Regions from separate parts of the Actinotignum sp. usb-actsch-rep-73 genome, predicted to be linked through region 1. Evidence: riboswitches for the same ligand, from Rfam matches in the RefSeq annotation. Region 1 holds a riboswitch; the other holds the start of a gene.
What was found. A riboswitch is a leader RNA that binds a small molecule or an ion and turns the genes downstream of it on or off. The one in region 1 is predicted to bind ZMP and ZTP.
Positions count from the first base shown of each region.

Region 2: linked by a shared signal. The riboswitch ahead of glyA (serine hydroxymethyltransferase) and the one ahead of purH (bifunctional phosphoribosylaminoimidazolecarboxamide formyltransferase/IMP cyclohydrolase) in region 1 are both predicted to bind ZMP and ZTP.

Region 1 is NZ_JBHNPV010000023.1:9,909-21,622, reverse strand. It holds gene sucD (succinate--CoA ligase subunit alpha) at 1-809, shown strand, start outside; gene AC5RE1_RS01430 (cell division protein PerM) at 1,088-2,596, shown strand; ZMP/ZTP riboswitch at 2,968-3,053, shown strand; gene purH (bifunctional phosphoribosylaminoimidazolecarboxamide formyltransferase/IMP cyclohydrolase) at 3,080-4,918, shown strand; gene AC5RE1_RS01420 (hypothetical protein) at 5,145-6,527, opposite strand; gene guaA (glutamine-hydrolyzing GMP synthase) at 6,873-8,441, shown strand; gene AC5RE1_RS01410 (hypothetical protein) at 8,503-8,874, shown strand; gene AC5RE1_RS01405 (AAA family ATPase) at 8,885-11,287, shown strand; gene mcrC (5-methylcytosine-specific restriction endonuclease system specificity protein McrC) at 11,284-11,714, shown strand, end outside.
Region 2 is NZ_JBHNPV010000080.1:3,307-15,020, forward strand. It holds gene mfd (transcription-repair coupling factor) at 1-2,455, opposite strand, end outside; gene pth (aminoacyl-tRNA hydrolase) at 2,459-3,070, opposite strand; gene AC5RE1_RS07200 (2'-5' RNA ligase family protein) at 3,218-3,766, shown strand; gene AC5RE1_RS07205 (YhjD/YihY/BrkB family envelope integrity protein) at 3,841-4,971, shown strand; gene AC5RE1_RS07210 (exodeoxyribonuclease III) at 5,121-5,927, opposite strand; gene argF (ornithine carbamoyltransferase) at 5,955-6,953, opposite strand; gene AC5RE1_RS07220 (arginine deiminase) at 7,019-8,251, opposite strand; gene AC5RE1_RS07225 (bifunctional methylenetetrahydrofolate dehydrogenase/methenyltetrahydrofolate cyclohydrolase) at 8,335-9,228, opposite strand; gene glyA (serine hydroxymethyltransferase) at 9,225-10,517, opposite strand; ZMP/ZTP riboswitch at 10,558-10,641, opposite strand; gene purU (formyltetrahydrofolate deformylase) at 10,845-11,711, opposite strand.

The sequences.
Region 1 (11,714 bases):
GCACTAACCCGCGCAAAGCCGGCACCAGTGTCGACTTTGACGTGGTTGGCTACGGCCCGGCCGCTGACCGGGTCGAAAACGGAACAGTGTCCGTACCCGTGTACGCCACTGTTGCTGAAGCAAAAGAAGCAACGAACGCGAACACTTCCGTCATCTTCGTTCCGCCGGCCTTCGCGAAGGGAGCCGCACTTGAAGCGATTGATGCTGGCATCGAAACGATCGTTGTGATCACCGAAGGTATTCCTGTCGCAGACTCAACCGTTTTCGTGTCGCATGCACTGAAGAAGGGTGTTCGTCTGATTGGCCCGAACTGCCCAGGCATCATTAGCCCAAACCAATCAAACGTTGGTATCACACCAGCAGACATCACCGGTCCGGGTCGCATCGGCCTAGTTTCTAAGTCCGGCACGCTCACGTACCAGCTCATGTACGAACTCCGCGACTTTGGTTTCACCACCTGCCTTGGCATCGGTGGCGACCCGGTGGTCGGAACCACCCACATCGATGCCTTGGCGGCGTTCGAAGCCGACCCCGACACCGATCTGGTTGTGATGATCGGCGAAATCGGTGGCGACGCAGAAGAACGAGCAGCTACCTGGATCAAGGAAAACATGACGAAACCCGTTGTCGCCTACGTTGCTGGTTTTACAGCCCCCGAAGGCAAGACCATGGGGCACGCTGGCGCGATCGTTTCCGGTTCTTCCGGTACTGCTGCGGCAAAGGCCGAGGCCCTAGAAGCAGTTGGTGTTCGCGTCGGTCGGACTCCGTCGCAGACCGCTCAGCTTGCTCGAGAAATCCTCTCAAAGTAGTTGCACACTATGCCGGTTTTGGCAGGGCAAACTGAAGAGGCCGGAAGCGAACAGAACACAAACTCTGCAAACGGAGTGGCCAGAACACAAACTCTGAAAGCGATCTGATCTCGCTTCCACACTGAGGTAGGTCTCAATCTGACGGTGGCCGGTGGTGCGAAAGCCCTACCGGCCACCGGTGCGTCATGATGGATAACGCTATGAACGTTACGCCTGAGACTTCACCAAGCGTCACCACAACGACGTACGCTCCGACGCGGAAAACTATTCGCGTGAGCATGCCTGACGGTTGGGCGCGCGCCATGCTTTCGGGCGTTGAAGCAGCATTCGTCGGTTGGGCTACCTGCGTTCTTATCGTCATGGGCTCCTTCCTGACGGTCGCGTCGAACCCGTGGGTGTCAAAAATCGGCTGGGACACGGTGTTCGCGTCCAGTTCGGATGTCTTCGGAGTCCTCTTCGGCGCATCAGTTCATACAGAAACCGTCACCTATCACGCCATCCCCACTCTTGTGTCGATCGGCCTCGTTGTGTTGCTCCGACTCTTCTTGCGCGGAGGCGAAGAGTTCTCGCCATCGTCGAACTGGTTCGCCGTTCCTGCTTTCACTGTGATGACCGCTTTCCTGATCGGTTCGGGTGCTTCGTATGTGCGCTGGTGGGAAGCGATGCCGGGTGCCCTATTCGTTTCGCTTCTCGCGTCGGCGTGGGCGTTTTTTTCTTGTGGTGACCATCCACTTCGCCGGTGGGGAGTCCCGCGCCTCATTCGTTTAGGAATTCGCGAGGCCGCAATCGCACTCACAGTCGTCGTCGGATCTGCGGCGGTTCTTACTCTGATCGCCCTTCTTACTCATACCTCACAAATCGCGGGGATCCACCAGCTCCTGCTCACGACATCTCCAATTGAGGACGCGCTTGTTGGACTCGGTCAGTTATTTTTCGCCCCAACAATCTTGGCGTGGACGTTGGCTTGGTTTGCTGGACCCGGATTCTGGGTCGGAGTCGATGCGCTTCATTCGCCCACGTCAGCCCCAACTTTGCCGATCCCAGGTATCCCTGTCTTGGGCGCGATGCCCAATATCACTCCAAGCTATTGGACGATCCTCGTTCCGATTGCGATCGGTTTTGGCATCGGTATGTGGCGCGGAAGGAAGCGTCGGCAAGCATCGCTTCGTGAACAGTTTGTTCTTTCCGCTGTCGCATTTGTCGTGATCGGTGTTGGCTTCTGGATGTGGATGGCCATGTCAACCTTTCAGCTGGGGGCGACGCGCATGGCATTCCTAGGGCCGCATGTCGGTCCGACTACTGTGGCTCTGCTCAGCGAAGTTGGTTTGGCGTTTGTATTTGGTTGGGTGATCGTTCACCCGCGCTCGTTGAAGTGGATGCGCGATCAATGGGAGCTTTCGCTTCTTGACGCTGGGCAAACGGCTCCGTCTTCGACCGCGCTTGTTGAAGAATCGCCCTCCGATGTTTCGGCTTCAGACGTGCCTGTTTCGACCGCGCTTGTTGAAGCAGAAGAGACTCCGGAACCGGATGAAATTGATACTGACCCGACCGAGGAAGAACTCGAGGTTTTGGTGAACAAGCGCGCCGATGACACCCTCAAAGAATCCCAGTCGGAACCTGAACTTGTTCCATGGACACCGACTCCCCAAGTTGTTGAGCCGACGGTGAAGTCTCCGGCTCAGCAGGAAGCTGAACAAGCGCGCTCCGAAGATGCGCTTGCAACTGAGCGTCTTGACCTCTCTTCGCTCTCGATCGGTGAACAAGCGCGCTTGGAAGAGAGCGAATGAACACCGAACCGACTCATTGATCTGTGCACGCTCCGCTTGAACAAGCGCGGTTAACTGTTCTGGTATCCGGCGAAGGCTCCAACAAGCGTGCGCTTGTTCAAGCGTGCGAAGATCCCGCGTTCGGCGCCACGGCGCTTCTAGTGGGTGCAGACAGGGAGTGTTCAGCGATCGACTGAGCGAAGGAACGAGGCCTCGCGCACTTTGTTTGCTAGTTTCTCACTTTGAAACGCGCGAAGACTGGGACGCTGAGCTTCGACGGAACCTTGAACAAGCGCGGTCGGCCTCGTCGATAACTGGCACGCGGAAGGCGAATGTGGGGCGAATCCCTCACTGGACCTGCTTGGAACGCACACGCGCTACGGGATACGATCGCCGTAGGTTGCAACTGGCGAGGGTGGATCACCACCGGGGAGCAACCCGAAGTACCCGTGAGGCGTCGCCCGCCTGGGCGCCGGGCATGATCAACCATTACTGGAGGAACCCATGTCCGTTCGCCTGGACAATCTCGAAGCTATTGACGTCCGCCCCATTACCCGCGCTCTTATTTCCGTCTATGACAAGACCGGTCTGATTGAGCTTGCCACCGCACTTGCTGGCGCTGGCGTTGAAATTGTTTCCACCGGCTCGACCGCCGCGAAGATCGCAGAAGCTGGCGTCCCGGTTACCCCCGTTGACGACGTCACCGGTTTCCCCGAGGTCCTCGAAGGTCGCGTGAAAACCCTTCACCCGATGATTCACGCGGGCATTCTTGCTGATCAGCGCAAGGCTGACCACCGCGAGCAGATCAGTGAACTCGGCGTGAAGGCATTTGACCTGGTTATTTGCAATCTCTACCCGTTCGCTCAGACGGTTGCCGGCGGGGGTAACTTCGACGAATGCGTCGAGCAGATTGATATCGGTGGCCCGTCCATGGTGCGTGCAGCGGCGAAGAACCATCCGTCGGTTGCAGTCGTGACCTCGCCCGATTCCTACGCTGCGGTTATTGAAGCTGCCCGGGCTGAAGGTTTCACGCTGAAACAGCGTCGCGAACTGGCAGCACGCGCCTTCGCACATACCGCAACTTACGATCTGGCCATCTCCGGCTGGTTTGCCGATCAGCTCGATCTGGACGATGTACGCGACGAATTGGACGAGGCCTGCGAAACCCACCTCGACGCTTCCGATGCTGCGTTCCTTGAGTCCCTCGGGTTTGCCATCGACGGGGAAGCCGAAGAAATCGTCGAAGCTGACGACGAAGAAGGCGAAATGCCGGCGTTCGTCGCCGATGCTTTCGAACGCGTTGACTCCCTGCGCTACGGTGAGAATCCGCATCAGAACGCTGCCGTGTACCGCGAGATTGCCGACGAAGAAGACCTCGACGAAAACGAGCTTCTGCCCGGCATCGCCAATGCTCGCCAGCTGCATGGCAAGGCAATGAGCTACAACAACTACACCGACGGTGACGCTGCTCTGCGCGCCGCCTACGACCACGAGCGCCCCTGCGTCGCCATCATCAAGCACGCGAACCCCTGCGGTATCGCCGTTGCCGACGACGTCGCCGAGGCACATCGCAAGGCGCACGCGTGTGACCCCGTCTCCGCATTCGGTGGCGTGATCGCCGTGAACCGCCCGGTCACCGTTGAACTGGCTAAGCAGATCGTCCCGATCTTCACCGAGGTTGTGCTGGCCCCCGGATACGACGAGGGTGCGCTCGAGGTCCTGTCTGCGAAGAAGAATCTGCGTGTCCTGGAAGTTGCTCCGCTGGCAGTCGGTGCCAGAGAGTTCAAGCAGATTTCTGGTGGCCTGCTGGTTCAGGACCGCGATGACATCGATGCAGTCGGCGACGATCCGGCAAACTGGACGCTCGTCGCAGGTGAAGCCGCGGATGCTACAACCCTAGCTGACCTTGAGTTCGCATGGCGCACGGTTCGCGCCGTCCGCTCTAACGCGATCCTGCTGGTTAAGGATGAGGCTTCGGTCGGCGTCGGTATGGGACAGGTCAACCGCGTTGATTCCTGCAAGCTTGCAGTCGAACGCGCAAACACGCTGGGAGGTCGCTCTACCGGTGACGCGGCCAAGGATGCGGGCGCAGATATTCAGTCCGCTGGCGGTGCGCGCGCAGAAGACATTCTTGGCGCAAAAACTGAGCAGCGTTCCATCGGCGCGGTTGCCGCATCCGATGCGTTCTTCCCCTTCGCTGATGGCCTGCAGGTCCTGATTGATGCCGGCGTGAAGGCTGTCGTCCAGCCTGGCGGATCCGTCCGCGACGAAGAATCCATCGAAGCTGCGAAGGCTGCTGGCATCACGATGTACATGACGGGCACGCGCCACTTCGCACACTGACCTGCATTTCGGCGAGGTTGTTGGAAACGGCGACATCGTCCACTGATTATCCCCCTGCTGGAACGCTCCGGCAGGGGGAATTTCATCTGAGTACACTGCCGTGTGCGAAGGAAAGGTGAACAAGCGCGGTAAAGTGGCGAGTTGCAAGGAACACCTAGAGCACGCGGAACCGAGAGACTGTGGTGCCTCTTTTTGAGCCTCTGACACCCTGAAATCAGGCTCGAAGCTACAGCCCCGCGTCTGGATGTTCGGGGAAGAGTGGCATGACGCCCGGGATGTGACTGTGCGCAGTCAGAGGGTTCGTGGGAATCTCGAAAGCGACTTCCAAGAATGGGCGCAGTAGATTCGCCAGGTCGTCAGGCTGTCCGTCGGAGACGAAGATGACGTTCGGGTGCAGCTTCTCGGACTCGACGAGATCCAAGATAACGCGCGCATCCCCGCGTTCTGAATCAACCCAATACACGGTCCAATCCGGGCCCAGAGCAGACTGCCCCGAAACGATGAAACGTCGTACTCGGCACCCTGGTGGAAGCGCTGTCACAACATCTTCATCCAAGTCGATCATGATCCGCGGGCCGCTGACTGCACGCAGGTTACCTTGCCCCAATTCGCGCGGGTCATTCACGGTCAGCGTCGACAGGTCGATACTTGCCGACTGATCATCGTGCCCCGGAGCTCCGGCAAGATGAGCGAGCTGTTCGGCGAGTTTCCACGTAAAAATCTCCGGGCGGACGTCGAGCATATCCGGCGCAGACCAGCGGAACTTACAAACTGCAAGGAACCATTGTAACGGGTCAACTCCATCAAGGAGGAGCCCCTCGCGCAGGTAAAGAGCGCGTTGCATTACCGCGTCGCGCACCGGATCATCGGCGAGCTTGCGCGCCTTCTTCAAGCGACGGTGAAAACGCTTTTGCGCCGAAGCATAGTCGTCGCCGTCAACCCACTGATCGCCCGGCCAGTTGTGCAGTCGAACAACCTCTTCACGCAGAGAAAACTGCTCGCCAACATAACCGCGATCAGCAAGCACGGTGTCCCATGCCTGCACGATTTCCAAGGCGTGAGCGAATGGTGCGGGTACTTCGAGGTGAGGGATGACTGCAAGCTCCTGCCGTGCCGTTGACGCTCGCCAAGCAACAAATTGCGCGTGCGTGACAGGCTGGCCGTCGATGTCGCCCCAGCGTGGGTCGCTGGCTCTCGTTCGGGTTGCCTCGGCCCAGTTCACGAGGCCGGCCAGCAGTTTCTTACGTGGAACATCTGGGGTGTGGGCCGGAGCAATCGTGGGGTCTTGGGCATCAAATGCTCCTTCGATGTGCGCAACTGCTTTCAAGAGGAGGTTCCAGTTTGGAAGCTTTACGCGCTTCTTCGAGGCGAGTGCGACGGGGCTGAGGAACTGATCGATCAACCATGGGACGTCTCGGGAGTGAGCGATGCTGGCGATCTGGTCTCGAGCCACTTGCAGGGGAGCGTTTAATTCCGCGATGAGTGGGAGCGCTTGACGCTCTGCGTTGGAAAGCTTGCGACCGTCCGGGAAGCGTTTATGACTGCCGTGTTTGCCACGTTCGAGCATGAAAGCGCCGAAGGCTGGCATCTGGTGGTCGTTGGCAGGCATGAGTCTATTGTGTCGTACCTCTAGGTTTTCTTGCGCTCAACCGACCGCGCTTGTTCAAGAAACGAGGTGCTTGAACGGGCTTCATTGACCGCGCTTGTTCAAGCATCTGTGGGTTTTTGGCCGCGCTTGTTCACCGGATGGGGAGCGAGACGGGGACGCACAGCCTCGTATTTTTGAGTGGCGATTGGTGAACAAGCGCGGTGGTGAGTGGGGTGGGATTGGTGAACAAGCGGGGTGGTGAGTGGGGTGGGATTGGTGAACAAGCGCGGTGGTGGGGAGCGGGTTGAGACGCGTTGAACGCTCGCGCGGGTCGTTTCGCTGACGAGCGGCAGGTACGATTGAGCCATGAATTCAACTCCTCGCCCCGTCCTCGTCGTTGATTTTGGCGCACAATACGCGCAGCTGATCGCCCGTCGCGTTCGTGAAGCCTCCATTTACTCTGAGATCGTTCCTCACACCATGTCGGTCGCCGACATGCTGGCGAAGGACCCGGCAGCGATCATCCTGTCGGGTGGCCCGTCCTCCGTGTACGAAGAGGGCGCTCCGTCGATTGACCCCGCAATCTTTGATGCCGGTGTTCCGTTGCTTGGTATCTGCTACGGCTTCCAGACAATGGCCGCTGTCCTCGGAGGAACCGTCGGTCGCACTGGCACCCGCGAATACGGGCATACGGACGCTTCCGTCGGCACCTCGTCCTGCCTCTTCGCTGGCACTCCCGCTGACCAGGTCGTGTGGATGAGCCACGGTGATGCAGTCCAGGCGGCTCCCGAAGGGTTCGAGGTCACCGCATCCACCTCCGAAACCCCGGTTGCAGCGTTCGAAGATCGCTCTCGCAAGCTGTTCGGTCTGCAATGGCATCCCGAGGTCGGCCACTCGCAGTGTGGCCAGGACGCTCTGAAGAACTTCCTCTACGAAGGCGCTGGACTGGAACCCTCATGGACCGCAGGCTCCATCATTGACGAACAGGTCGAGGCGATCCGCAAGCAGGTTGGCGACGCTCAGGTGATCTGCGCGCTCTCCGGCGGTGTTGACTCTTCCGTGGCAGCAGCGCTGGTTCACAAGGCAGTCGGTGACCAGCTCACCTGCTTCTTCATCGACCACGGTCTGCTCCGCGCGGGCGAACGCGAACAGGTCGAAGGCGACTATGCGCGAGGCATGGGCATCCGCGTTGTGACCTGCGATGAATCCGAACGATTCCTCAGCGCGCTCGCGGGCGTTTCCGATCCGGAAACCAAGCGCAAGATCATCGGTCGTGAGTTCATTCGCTCATTCGAGGCTGCTCAGAAGCAGGTCATTGAACAGATCGGTGCGGAAGGTGGCGAGGTCAAGTTCCTCGTTCAAGGCACCCTGTACCCGGACGTTGTCGAATCCGGCGGTGGCGAGGGCGCAGCAAACATCAAGAGCCACCACAACGTTGGTGGCCTGCCCGACGACATGAAGTTCGAGCTCGTTGAGCCCCTGCGCACGCTGTTCAAGGACGAGGTCCGCGCTGTTGGTCGCGAGCTCGGTCTGCCCGACTACCTGGTTGAGCGCCAGCCCTTCCCGGGCCCGGGCCTCGGTATTCGCATCATCGGCGAGGTCACGAAGGAACGCCTCGACATCCTGCGTGCAGCTGACCTGATTGTTCGCGAAGAGCTGACTGCTGCTGGCCTCGATTCTGAAATCTGGCAGTGCCCGGTCGTTCTGCTTGCAGATGTTCGTTCCGTGGGTGTTCAGGGTGATGGTCGCACCTATGGCCACCCGATCGTCCTGCGTCCCGTTTCTTCGGAAGACGCGATGACCGCAGACTGGACCCGCCTGCCGTACGACGTGCTGGCGAAGATCTCGACGCGCATCACCAACTCGGTTGCTGAAGTGAACCGCGTGGTGCTGGACGTGACGTCCAAGCCGCCGGCAACGATCGAGTGGGAGTAGGCTGATAGGGTTCTGGCCTGCACTTTTGAGTGCCGCACTGTACTCCTGAGTTTCGTTTCGTATGAAAGTCATAGCAAAGCCGCCAGCAACGGAGGCTTTCGAGCTGAGCGAGGCCAAGGAGGAACGGCTCTCGCAGATCATCGCCGAGATCAACAGTCGCACCGGCAAGTCCTACGACAACGACGTTGCCGTAAAGGCTATGCTGCAAATCCGCGACCTTCTGCTCAAGTCCGAAAAGCTCAAGGCGTCCGCGAAGAATAACACGGTGAAAGACTTCGAGTTCTCCTATTTCGACGACATCGACGACGCCCTCATCGAGGGGCTTTCGCAGAATCAGGACTTCTTCTCGCTGCTGCTGAGCAACGACGAGATAAAGAGGCAGGTTCTGGGCATTTTCACCGACGAGATATACCAGAGCCTGAGAAGCGCGTAAGGAGCTAGCCATGTTCGATGCATTCCGACTTAAAGAGGTGCTCGTAGAGTACAAAAGGGACTTCGTCGCCACCCAATGGGGAAACGAGCGGTATAAGTGGGAGGCCGTGAAGCACTTCCAGGACAACTGGGACGTGAACGCGCCGGACTTCGCAGGCATGCTCGAGCGGTCGCTGTCCAAGACCTACAACCTGCTCGCATCGATGAACAACTTCCCGGCGCGGATGATTGTGAACTTCGCCAACACCGCGCCCGAGGAGGTGCGGTCGATGTTCATCGCACTCTTCGACGAGAGCGTAGACTATTACGAGCGCATAGAGGCGTTCAAGCAGGGGTCGACCACGCTGCTGGAGAAGTACGGCAACGGCGCAGGTCAGCACTACCAGTACGAGAACGCCATCACCACCTACCTGTGGCTGCGCTACCCGGACAGGTACTACATTTACAAGTTCGGCGAGGTCAAGAAGGCGGCGGACGGACTCGACGCGAGCTATCGTTTCAAGAAGGGTGCCTACGCCGACAACGTGCGCAGCCACCTCGCGTTCTACGATGAGCTGTGCGAGGAGCTGCAGAAGGACGACGAGCTTAGCGCCATGCTGCGCTCACAGCTCACGTCCGAGTGCTACCCAGACCCGCAGCTGCGCACGCTCACCATCGACGTGGGCTTCTACATCAGCCGCTACGTCTCGGGAAACCAGAAGGGCGCGTCGGCGGCGGACTGGTTCCCCTCCAAGGACGAGTACGACCCCGGCCTCACCTCGGACGAATGGCTGGCGTTGCTCGGCGACGAGGCCGTGTTCACCGAGGGCAGTCTCGAGATAGTAAAGCGCCTGAAGGACTACGGCGGCCTTGCCTCGTGCAAGCAGCTCTCGGTGAAGTATGGCGAGTCAAGCAACTTCTACCTGTCCGGTTCGGTGGCGCTCGCCAAGCGCGTTGTGGACAAGACTGGATGCCCTGTGATGCAGGGCGACACCACGAACTCCAAGTGGTGGCCGGTGCTCTACACCGGCAGGCACGCCGAGAAGGACGAGGAGGGCAGCTACATCTGGCGGCTGCGCGACGAGCTGTCCGAGGCGCTCGGACGCTTCGACACCGATGGCGTCGCTCTGTTCGTCGCCGCCTCCGAGGGCGAGGGCGCGAGGGGCTACTGGTGGCTCAACGCCAACCCCAAGATTTGGAGCTTCTCGGGGCTGCCGGTCGGCGAGGTGAAGTCGTACACCCTCTACAACGAGAACGGCAACAAGCGCCGCATCTTCCAGAACTTCCTCGATGCCAAGGCCGGTGACATGGTCATCGGCTACGAGTCCAACCCCGTGAAGCAGGTCGTGGCCATCGCCAAGATAACGTCCGAGCAAGATGGCGAGCAGCTCTACTTCGAGAAGGTAGAGGGGCTTGCAACGCCCATCGACTACCAGACGTTGCACGACTGCCCCGAGCTCGAGAAGATGGAGTACTTCGTCAACCCGCAGGGTAGCCTCTTCAAGCTTACCCCCGGCGAGTACGACTTCATCCTCGACCTCATCCGCGAGGAGAACCCCATCGCCGACGAGAAGGCCGTCGAGACGTACACGCCCGACGACTTCCTCGAGGAGGTCTACATGACGGAGGAGCGGTACCGCCACCTCGTCGCAGTGCTCAGGAACAAGAAGAACGTCATCCTTCAGGGCGCTCCGGGCGTGGGTAAGACCTTCGCCGCCAACCGGCTGGCATGGTCGATAATGGGCGAGAAGGACGACAGCCGCATCGAGTTCGTGCAGTTCCACCAGAATTACTCCTACGAGGACTTCATGATGGGCTACAAGCCCGCTGGTGAGACGTTCGAGATGAAGTACGGGGTGTTCTACCGCTTCTGCCAGAAGGCCGCAAACCGCCCGGACAAGGACTTCTTCTTCATCATCGACGAGATCAACCGTGGCAACATGTCCAAGATATTCGGCGAGCTGCTGATGCTCATCGAGCGGGACTACCGTGGGCACAAGGCGACACTCGCCTACAACGGGCTGCCCTTCAGCGTGCCGGAGAACCTCTACATCATCGGCATGATGAACACCGCCGACCGCTCGCTTGCGATGATCGACTACGCGCTGCGCCGTCGTTTCTCGTTCTTCGAGATGGAGCCGGGCTTCGACTCGGAGGGTTTCGCCGCCTACCAGAAGGCTTTAGACAACGAGACGTTCGACGAGCTGATTGCCAAAGTGAAGGAGCTCAATGCGGAAATCGCCCGAGACAAGTCTCTTGGCGCGGGATTCTGCATCGGCCACAGCTATTTCTGCGGGCGCGACGCGTGCGATGAGGAGTGGCTGCAGGAGGTCGTGGACTACGACATCCTACCCATGCTCTCCGAGTACTGGTTCGACGACGAGGCCAAGGTCAAGCGTTGGGAAAACGTTATGCACGGGGTGTTCCAGCGATGATCAAGGACAAGAGCATATTCATCAAGAACGTCTACTATATGCTCTCCTACGCCTTCCAAGACCTGCGACCCGACCGCGAGGACGACGTCGCGGGCGAGGAGTTCGAGCGCATCCACGACCTGCTCGCGATGATTCTCGCGAAGGGCATAGCCCGCCAGCTCAAGCAGGGGCTGCATCGCGAGTACCTGAACCGCGCCGAAGACCTCACCTCGCTTCGCGGCAAGGTCAACATGCCCGGTACGCTGAGGAACCGGCTCGCCCACAGGCAGGTCGTCTCATGCGAGTTCGACGAGCTTTCCGAGGACAATCTGCTGAACCAGGTGCTCAAGACAACGTCGATGATCCTGCTGCGCCACGGCAACGTGAGCGCCGAGCACCGCGACGAGCTGAAGAAGCGGATGCTGTTCTTCACGGGCGTCGAAGAGGT
Region 2 (11,714 bases), on a different contig from region 1:
TCTCACGAATACCTGACACTGCCATTTCCAGCGTTCTTGGGATCGGCGTGGCTGACATCGACAGCACATCCACATCGGTGCGCAGCGCCTTCAGCGTCTCTTTATGCTCAACGCCGAAACGCTGTTCCTCGTCAATCACGACAAGGCCGAGGTTCCTGAACACCACCGTTCCCGTCAGCAAGGAATGAGTGCCAATCACAAGGTCAACGCGCCCCGAGGCAAGCCCCTCTTTCACCTCTTGCGTTTCCTTCGGCGTTGAAAAACGCGAGAGGGACGCAATGGTCACGGGGAAGCCCGCGTAGCGTTCGGTGAAAGTTTCGACATGCTGTTGTACAAGCAGGGTCGTCGGGACAAGCACAGCAACCTGCTTGCCATCTTGAATTGCTTTAAACGCAGCGCGAACAGCGATTTCGGTCTTGCCGTATCCGACATCGCCCGTCAGCAGGCGATCCATGGGGATCGGCTTCTCCATATCAGCTTTCACTTCATCAATCGTCACCAGCTGATCGGGGGTTTCCACATATGGGAATGCATCCTCAAGTTCGCGTTGCCACGGAGTATCGGGGCCGAACGCGTGTCCTTTGGTTGCTTGACGGGCAGCGTAGAGGCGAATAAGCTCCTTGGCGATCTCGTTGACCGCTTTCTTCGCCTTCGCTTTCCGCTTCGCCCAGTCAGCTCCACCCATCTTCGTCAGCGTCGGCTGATCCGAACCCGTGTACTTGGAAATCTGTCCAAGGGCATCGGTCGGAATAAACAGCTGATCCCCACGCTGGCCTCTCTTTGAAGGCGCGTACTCCAAAACCAGATAGTCACGGGTGACAGATGCGGAGCCACGTCCCACGGTGCGCGAGACCATCTCAATGAATCGGCCGATACCGTGTTGCTCGTGGACGATGTAGTCACCCGGGTGCAGTGACAGCGGGTCGACACCCTTCTTGCGACGCGAGGGCATCCGTCGCATGTCCCGGGTTGTAGAACCCGTACGACCCGTCAGATCCGACTCCGTGAGGATAACGAACTGCTCATCCGGCAGGACAAAACCCTGTCCAGCTTGCGCGGTCGTAACGGCAACCGAACCGGCTTCGACAGGAGTCTCAATATCGTCGCGCAGAGTTGCCCGAACCCCTGCTTCAGCCATAATTGTGCGGATTCGGCGTGCAGGACCGGGGCCTTCGGTTGTGATGACAATCCGCCAGCCCTGCGACGCAAGCTGCTTCAAATCTGCGCTCGCCGACACAAAATCGCCCCTGTACGAGCGTACGTCACGCGCTCCCATGCTCATCAGAGCTGGGGACGCAACCACTGCCTTCGTCTCTTCCGCGAGCGCGTCGGAAGTGTCCTCGCCAAGCGCGTCGGCAAGTTCGGGTGGGGGGAGCGTGGTCAATTCCCACCAGGCACGATCGTCCGACTTCCAGATGTCCTCGTACTGAAGGAACGAGGCCTCGCCTGCTTGAATGGGCACGTGCCCCCCACCGGCGGCGGTGGACCAGGCGGCTGCTAAGAATTCTTCGGTCGTTGCGATCAGGTCTTGGGCGCGGGCAGCGATCCTCTCCGGGTCGCAGGCGATAATCGGGCTATCTGCGGGCAGAAGGTCAAGCAGACGATCCATGCCGGAGGTCAGAACCGGTGCCAGGGATTCAATGCCGGGCGCCGCGATACCTTCGGAAGCGAGTGCCAGCATTTCTGCCGCTCCTGGAAGCTTGGTGGCCAGTTCGCGCGCGCGAGCTCGCACGGCCCTATTGAGCAGGAGCTCACGGCATGCGGTTGCCCAGAGGCCGTCCGGTGCTTCCCCTAAGGTTCGCTGGTCTTGAAGAGAGAAGGCACGAATCTCGTCGACTTCGTCCCCCCACAACTCGATGCGTAGTGGATGCGCTTCCTGAGGCGGGAAAACGTCAAGGATTCCACCGCGAACGCTGACTTGTCCGCGAGATTCGACCATGTCGGTGCGCTGGTATCCCAGTTCGGTCAGCCGGTCGACAAGATCCGTCAGGTCAACACGATCCCCGACTTTGACGCGTACGACTTCAATGTCAGCCAGACCTCGAATAATTGGCTGGAGGAACGCGCGGATCGGGACAACAAGAACCGAAAGTGGACCCGCATGCGGATCGCCTGCAACGGGATGGACCAGCCTGCGGAGCACAGCAATACGACGGGCCATCGTATCGACCTGAGGTGAAAGACGCTCATGCGGGAGCGTTTCCCAGGAAGGGAACATTTCAACACTGTCCGTCCACGACCTCAGGGCAGCAGTCAAACGTTCAGCTTCACGCCCTGTCGCAGTCAGGGCAATCAGTGGCTGTGCCTGTCCGTATTCGCTTAGAGCAGCAAGAACGGGCGGATGCGCGCCAGCGGGAGCAACAAAACAACCGTTCCGTGCCGACGAGATCGAACCGCATGCCTGATCAAGTGCAGAATCTGAGGCAATGATGCCTTTTAAACCGGTAAGGTTCACTCTTTACTTCCCTGAGTTCGCTGAGTGTAGAGCCATCTGAGTCGGAGCAAAACCGTTTGTCACGATGGATTCGACGACGTCGGCAGCATTTTCAAAGGTCACGTCCCATTCGGGGCGGTCTTTGGCGCTCAGACGAGCAAGAACAAAGTCTGCGGGGGCTTGCCTGCCTGGCGGGCGACCGATACCAATACGCAGGCGATGATAGTCCTTCGTTCCAAGGACCTGAGAAATGGACTTCAACCCGTTGTGGCCACCTTCGCCACCGCCCTTTTTCAAGCGAAGCTCATGCGCCGGAAGATCCAGATCATCGTGAATGACTAGAAGATGACCGGCATCGATTCCAAGGAACTTCATCAGTCGGCCAACCGGGCCACCCGAGGTGTTCATATAGGAATCCGACTTTGCAAGCACAACCTTCGGACCGGGCACACCACCGGGAAGAATTCCAAGACGCACATCCGCTACGTGGGTGCCACTTCGATGAGATGACCACGATGCACCTGTACGTTGGAGCAACACATCTTCGGTCAACTGACCGACATTGTGACGGGTCACAGCATACTGCTCCCCCGGATTACCAAGGCCAACAACAAGCCACGCGGATGAAGACGTCATACGTCGATTCTGCCATTAGCGTCCACACAATGACGTATAAGGCGTTGCACACCACGCGGACCGAAGTGGGTTAGCGGGCATATGCGTTGCTCACGTAGGCTTGTCAACAGCTACTCCGTTTGTTCACCATCTACCCTAGGCATTGCAATGTTTCTTCCTCAGCGTTCCCCCGGCCAAGACTGGCTCGGTGTCGTTGTTGCAATCCCGGAGCCGTGGGTCACACAGCTGACAGAACTTCGCTTGAACCTCGGAGATCTTCAAGGGTCGATGGTGCCGGCGCACATTACGATCCTTCCGCCGACGCCGTTCCCCTCGGGCGAGCGTCCCGAAGTCATTCGTCACCTGCGTGAAGTGGCAAAACACCACCGCCCCTTCCGCGTGACCCTCAAAGGCAGTGGCTCATTCCGTCCGATTTCACCGGTTGCCTTCCTCAATGTGGATCACGGTGCGCGTGAATGTGAAAGCCTCGCCGACGAAGTCCGCACTGGGCCGCTGAACATCGAGCAACGTTTCCCCTACCACCCGCACGTCACCTTGGCGCAGGGTCTTGAGGATCCTGTGCTTGACTTGGCCGAAGATATCGGCGATACCTTCGAAGCCTCGTGGATTGTCCCCGGATTCCGCCTCGACAAAGTCGATGAACGAGGTATGTACTCCACCATGGCCCTATTCGACTTCGAAGCAGCCACACTCTAATCTCTTCACCCCCTCGCTCAGGGGATCCGTCACGTTCGTTGTGTCCACTCATCCGCCACCGTTACGGTGAATACATGACGAAAGAACAGGTGGCCTCGTCCCCTCAAACACAAGAGGATGCCATCCCCACTTCCGCACCCCCACGTCTCGGCGACGCGCTCCGCGCCCCGACCCTGGGCGATAAGGTCGCCCAACTTGGCGCCTGGTGGGCACATACGCGCCTGGCGCGCATGCTCGCACGCTACAACCAGGTCTCCGGCAACCTAATTTCTTCAGGCATGGCCCTGACCGCAATCCTGTCATTGACCGCCGCTTTGACCGTTCTTGTCACTGTTTTCCTGTCGATCATCGGCGACAATCAGGAGCTCCGCACCGCATTCTTCGATGCGATTGCGCATGCCATCCCATCCCTGATCCAAACAGATGACAACCCGAACGGCATGGTCAGCCCCGATGATTTCGTGATGACCGGAGCCGTGTCGATCACCGGCATCATCGCTCTTGCGATCATGACGTGGAGTGCCATCGGCGTGATTGGACAGCTCGCGAATTCGATTCGCAAAATGTTCGCGATCCCCACGGTCCCCGACAATCCGGTGATACAGATTCTGCGTAACGCGCTGGGGGCACTCGGCCTTGCGCTCTCCATCATTCTGGGCGCCGGTCTTGGCATTGTCGTCGATCTTGGTGGCCAGTGGATCCTAGGCACGATTGGTTTGTCTTCCGGCCCCGTTGCCACCGGCCTGCTGAAAATTGCTTCCTACGTGGTCGCTTTCGTCGTCTATGCGCTGGTCACTTGGCTTCTCATCTGGGTTGTCGCACGCGTTCATCCTCCGCGCAAAGACCTGATCTGGGGGCTGGCAATCATCTCAGTCGCATCGATCGTGCTACGAATTCTTGGTACGTCTGCAGTCAGCGCTTCGTCGAGCCCACTCCTTGCGGCGGGCGCTTCCATCATCACGCTGATCCTCTGGATCAACCTACAAATGAGAGCTTTCCTGATGGCATGCGCGTGGATGGCAAACCCGCCGGCACCCGGCAAGCCCGCGGATGCTGACGAAGTCCATTTCACAGAACGCCCGAACTACATCACCTGCTCGGATCCGCGAACACTGCTCTGGCCACACCACCCGATTTCCGGGGAAGTTCGCCCCGACCCGTTGTATTCGGCAAGCCGTGACTTGGAGTGGCAGACGATCAAGTAACTGCCCTCCGCCGTTAGTTCACGAGGCCGGGCAGGCTGAATACGACTGTGGGGGAACACCAGATGGTGTTCCCCCACTTCGCTTGTTCATGCTCGAGTTGAAAAGAAATCCAGAAGATTCCCTTCCGGGCCCCACGACAGCCCTAGCGGTCAAACCTGGTAGGTCACGGTGAGTGGTGCATGATCAGAGAATCGCTGGTCGTAAGCCTGAGCACGCCCGATCGCGAATGTAGTCGCGGTCGATGCCAGAGTCGGAGTTGCATAGTGATAGTCGATGCGCCAGCCCGTGTCGTTATCGAAGGCTTTGCCTCGCCACGACCACCACGTGTACGGCCCCTGCACGTCACCGGCTAGGTCACGAACAACGTCATGCCAGCCGGCATCGACCCAATCGTTTAGGAATACGATTTCCTCGTCCAAGACACCCGCACGTTTATTGTGGTTCGGCATCCAGTTCTTTATGTCCTGACGTGAGCGAACAACGTTGTAGTCACCGCAGACGACAGCCTTTTCACCCGACGCAAGAATCTCAGCCATGCGCTCGCCAATGCGAGGCAGATGAGCCATCTTCGCTTCTTGCTTCGGCGTATCCTTTTCACCCGAATGGAAGTATGCGGACACAACACGAACACTCTGAGAGTTCGCGGTGACAACGGCTTCAATCCAACGCCCAGAGTCAACGTCAGTGTCCGCGTCCCCCAACCCTGCGCGAACATCATCTAGGGTTGCACGGCCTCGTCGCACTGCAATCGCAACACCCGCGCGACCTTTGATGCGACACGGCTCGGTGGCAAGCAACCACTCTTGCCCCAAGATGTCTTCGGTGATCTGAGTATCGGCGCGCACTTCCTGCATCAGCAGAACATCCGGGTCTTCGACCGCAATCCAATCAAGAAAACCACGTTTTACCGCTGCGCGGATCCCGTTCAGGTTAATGCTTGTAATCTTCACGCTTATCCCTTGTGCGTTGAATTCGGCAGGGTGTCAGTCGCCCAGCGTGGCAACCATGACCGCCTTGATCGTGTGCATACGGTTTTCTGCCTGATCGAAGACGATCGAAGCGCCTCCTTCGAAGACCTCGTCGGTCACTTCGATACCATCCATACCGGTGGCTTCAAACAGCTGCTCACCGATCACGGTCTTACGATCGTGATACGCCGGCAGGCAGTGCATGAACTTTGCCTGCGGGCCAGCCTTTTCCATCAGCGAAGCATTCACCTGGTAGTCACGTAGCATCTCGATGCGTTCATTCCAGACATCTTTCGGCTCGCCCATCGACACCCAAATGTCAGTGTGGACGAAGCCAACACCCGCAACACCTTCATCAACCTTGTCGGTCACCGTCACCTTCGCACCGGTTTCTTCGCCAATACGGCGTGCGTGAGCGATGCATTCTTCATCCGGCCAAAGTTCACGCGGCGCAACAATGCGGACATCAGCTCCGATCAACGCGCCATTGACCAGCAGGGACCGACCCATGTTGAAACGAGCATCACCAACGTAGGCGTAGGACACCTGATTCAGAGGCTTACCCGCGTGTTCACGCATGGTCAGTGAATCGCAGAGCATCTGAGTCGGATGCCAGTCATCGGTCAGACCATTCCACACCGGAACACCGGAGAGCTCCGAAAGAACCTCAACCTTTTCCTGCTCATCACCGCGGTATTCGATACCGTCAAACATGCGACCCAGAACGCGAGCGGTATCAGCAGTCGACTCCTTGTGTCCCATCTGCGAACCGGAAGGATCTAGATAGGTGGTGTGTGCCCCCTGATCGAAAGCTGCCACCTCGAAGGAGCAACGCGTGCGCGTCGACGTCTTCTCGAAGATCAGCGCAATATTGCGCCCCTTGAGGTGCTGAACCTCGGTACCATTCTTCTTCGCGGCTTTGAGTTCAGCTGCCAGATCAATCAAAGACAGCCATTCGGCAGGAGTGAAGTCGATTTCGCGGAGGAACGGACGACCATGAAGAGCGTGAGGCATGGATGCTCCTTGTGAGATTGTGTAGGTCTGAAAGTAGGAACGTTGAACGTTCGAGGCGTCAAACGTTAAACGCGTGCGGGTAAAGTATCGCGCACAATCGGGCAAGTCATGCAGTGCGCCCCGCCACGTCCGCGGCCAAGTTCATTGCCGGGGATCGTAATGACCTCGAAACCCTGGTCCGAGAAGTAGTCGTTCGACACCGTATTTCGTTCGTATGACATGACGACACCGGGCTCTAGGGCAAGGAGATTCGAACCGTCATTCCACTGTTCGCGTTCGGCGGTCAAAGAATCCGTGGGGACCGTCAGCACGCGGATGGAATCGAATCCCAATCCGGCAGCGATGACGTCATACATCTCATCAGCTTCGTGAACGGTGATATCCAATTCGCCAGCAGCACCGGGGCGAATCACCTGAGTACGAACCTTCCCCAACCCGGCATAGGCAGTAAATGTTGCTTCATCGAGCATCGTGAAAATCGTGTCGAGGTGCATCTGAGCACGCTTCTTTTCGATCTGCAAAACAATCACGGTGGACGCTACTTCGCCGGCAAAAAGCCTGCGAGCAAGACGTTCAATTCCCTGTGCAGTCGTACGTTCTGAGGCGCCAATAATCAGTGTGTCGTTTCCAGCGTTAATGATGTCGCCACCTTCGATTGTGGCCTGGCCGTCAAGAGTCCCGTGATTCCAGAAGGGGATGTTGAGATCAGCGAAACGCGGGTGCAACCGGTAGACGATCTCTTGGTTGATCGTTTCGCGACGACGAGCCTGTTTCCGCATAGACAAAACCGCAACTCCCCCGCCGATCCACGACGAGGTGTCACGAGTGAACAGGTGGTTCGGCAACGGGGCAAGAATGAAGTCATCCAAGTCCATTCCGGAGATCCAGGCGGACTTCGGTTCATCGATCTGTTCTAAAAGCTCACGCTTCGTCATGCCGGCAATCAAGATCTCGGCAAGGTGAGACGAATCCAGTCCGGCTGTAAAAGCGCGGAGTGAATCCAAAGCTGCAGGACCAACCGTTTTATCGGTGAAAACGAGTTCCAGGGCTTCATCACGACCGCCTGGAACTTCGAGGGCTTCAGTCAAAAGAGTCGAAAAATCAAGAACCTCGATGCCATGACGACGCATCTTTGAGGTCATCGCATCGTGTTCTTCTTGGGCGCGCTCCAACCAGATCACGTCATCGAAGAGGAGTTCTTCCATGTTCGTTGGCGTAATACGCGACATTTCGTTACCGGGACGGTGAACGAGGACTGTCTTCAGCGCACCAACTTCAGATGTGACTGACGGATTCAATGAACTCACTATCTTCAACTCCAACATATGTGGCACTGGGGCGGAGCCTCAACGCCAAGGCTCCACCCCACCACCACAAACAGTTACGCGAGGCGCTCTGCTGCCTCGACAACGTTCGTCACCAGGAGCGCGCGAGTCATGGGACCTACGCCCTTCGGGTTCGGGGACAACCACGATGCGACCTGGTCAACACCGTCTGCAACGTCGCCGCGCAGGCGAGCCTTACCGTCTTCACCTTCAACGCGGGATACACCAACATCGAGCACTACTGCGCCCGGCTTCACCATGTCTTTGGTGATCAGTCCAGCACTACCCGCTGCGGCCACGACAACGTCCGCCTGACGCACGTGAGCAGCAAGATCCTTCGTGCCGGTGTGGCAGACGGTGACGGTTGCATTGATTTCCTTGCGGATCAGTAGCAAACCAATCGAACGGCCAACAGTGACACCGCGACCAACAACGCACACATCCTTGCCACGAAGGTCAATGCCGTGTCGTTCCATCAGTTCGATGACGGCGCGAGGCGTGCACGGAAGCGGAGTATCGATCGGCCCAGAGCCACGAAGAACCAAGCGACCAAGGTTCATCGGGTGCAGGCCATCTGCGTCCTTCGCAGGATCAATGCGTTCTAGGATCGCGTTCTGGTCGATGTCCTTCGGCAGTGGCAACTGAACGATGTAGCCCGTGCATGCCGGGTCAGCATTCAACTGGTCAATCGCTGCTTCAATTTCAGCCTGCGAAGCCGTTTCCGGCAGGTCAACGCGGATGGATTCGATACCCACTTCAGCGCAGTCGCGGTGCTTGCCCGCAACGTAGGACACCGAACCGGGATCTTCACCGACGAGGATCGTGCCAAGGCCGGGCACAACACCACGAGCGCGGAGATTCTTCACACGCTGGGCAAGTTCCGCCTTGATTGTGGCAGCTGTACCCGCACCGTCGAGGACCTTAGCGGGCCCTTCCCAGGGAGCCCTCATTCGCCAAGTCCAACGTAGAGCGGACGAGCGTCGGTCAGAGCCTTCACGCGTGCGCACAGGCCGTCAACGTCAACCGATGCGCCCGATGCCCCCTGAACCAGCGTGGTGCCGATGATGTCGGCGACCTCAGCGAAGTCCTTGGCGTCGAAGCCACGGGTTGCTAGAGCCGGCGTGCCGATACGCAGACCGGAGGTGCGCATCGGGGGACGCGGATCAAAGGGAACTGCGTTGCGGTTGACGGTAATGCCGACCTCGTGCAGAAGATCTTCTGCGTCGCGACCGTCCAGCTTCGATTCGACGAGGTCAACGAGGACCAAGTGAACGTCGGTACCACCGGTGACCAACTTGATGCCGGCTGCTTTCGCATCGTCTGCATTGAGACGATCAGCCAGTAGCTGAGCACCTTCGAGAGTGCGACGCTGACGATCCTTGAATTCTTCGGTCTGCGCGACCTTCATGGCGATTGCCTTTGCGGCAATCGCGTGCATGAGCGGACCGCCCTGCTGGCCGGGGAAGACTGCGGAGTTAATCTTCTTGCCCCACTGCTCGCCACGAGACGACAGAATCATGCCCGAACGCGGGCCACCGATCGTCTTGTGGACGGTAGTGGTGACAACGTCAGCGTGCGGGACTGGGCTGGGGTGCAGGTCTGCTGCGACAAGGCCGGCGAAGTGTGCCATATCGACCCAGAGTGCTGCGCCGACCTCGTCAGCGATCTCACGAAATGCCGCAAAGTCCAGATGACGCGGGTAGGCGGACCAGCCGGCGATGATGACCTTGGGGCGCTCACGCAGAGCAGCTTCGCGCACCTGCTCAGCCTCGATACGCATGGTCTGACGGTCGACCTCGTAGGCCACCGCGTTGTAGTTTTTGCCGGAGAAGTTGATCTTCATGCCGTGGGTCAGGTGACCGCCGTGAGCGAGGGACAGGCCAAGAATCGTGTCGCCCACGTTTGCCATCGCCATCAGGGCTGCAGCGTTTGCCTGCGCGCCGGCGTGTGGCTGAACGTTGACGAAGTCGGCACCCTTGAAGACCTGTTGTGCGCGCTCGATCGCAAGGTTTTCTGCGACGTCAACGGCTTCACAGCCACCGTAGTAGCGACGACCCGGGTAGCCTTCCGCGTACTTGTTCGTCAACACGGATCCCTGCGCTTCTAGGACTGCGCGCGGGACGAAGTTCTCTGACGCAATCATTTCGAGGGTCGCCCGCTGACGTGCCAGTTCAGCGTCGAGCACAGCCTGAATCTCGGGATCCAGCTGGGCAAGGGTCATGTCATTAAGGGAATCCATTGGGTTCTCCTGCTCCTTGAACTGCCGATTTCTCGGTCGGCGCCTTAGCCCAGGCGGGCGGCTATGGTGCCTGTTCATCGCTCCCCGGTGGTTTCCCACCTGTTCGCCAGTCACGACTCATCCACCATATCGCGAAGCGACCAGTTCGCGCACTGCCTTCCCACGTACGAGGCCACCTCCATCTAGGCACTCCCAGCCTGCTATGGGGCGGATGTGGCGAAAGCCGAAACCGTCGCTCACACTCACCAGCGAGAAGCGGTCTCGGCCTCGTGAATCAATTCCTCAGCAGTGCGTGCGTCACGCATCCGCCTGGGGAATAGACGAAAACTAGCGGGAGAACACCACGGTTCGCGTGCCGTCCATAAGGACGCGACGCTCGGCGTGCCAACGGACTGCCTGAGCCAAAACGCGACGCTCCACATCCTGGCCAAGCGCCACCATGTCCGGCGTGGAGTCGGCGTGCGTCACGCGCGTGACGTCCTGCTCGATGATCGGGCCCTCGTCCAGGTCGGCGGTCACGTAGTGTGCGGTCGCACCAATGAGCTTCACGCCACGATCATGCGCCTGCGCGTACGGGCGAGCACCCTTGAACGACGGCAGGAACGAGTGGTGAATATTGATGACGCGCCCCTGCATTTCTTCGCAGACCTTCTCAGACAGAATCTGCATGTAGCGTGCCAGAACAACTAGCTCCACCTTTTCCGAGCGGACCAGGTTGAGCAACTCACGCTCAGCGTCAGCCTTCGTTTCCTTCGTCACCGGAATATTCAGGAAGGGAACGCCGTAGAACTGAGCAACGGGAGCAAGATCCGGGTGGTTACCCACGACCGCGACAACCTCGATCGGCAGGCCCTGGCTACGCTGACGGTAGAGCAAGTCAGTCAGGCAGTGGCCCTCGCGCGACACCATGATGACCGTACGCAGGCGACGACCGAGGGCATCAATATGCCAGGTCGCATCAAAAGTCTTCGCAACCTTCGCCAGACCTTCTTCGACGGGACCTCGACCGACCGGCGAGTCAACCTCAATACGCATGAAAAACAGTCCCGAATCCGGATCCCCGAACTGCTGGGACTGAATAATATTGCCGTTCACACTGCCGATCACACCCGTCACCGCGTGGACAATACCCGGCTGATCCGGGCAGGACAGCGTGATGACAAGCTTCGTGTTTTCTACGGTCGATTCACTCATGGG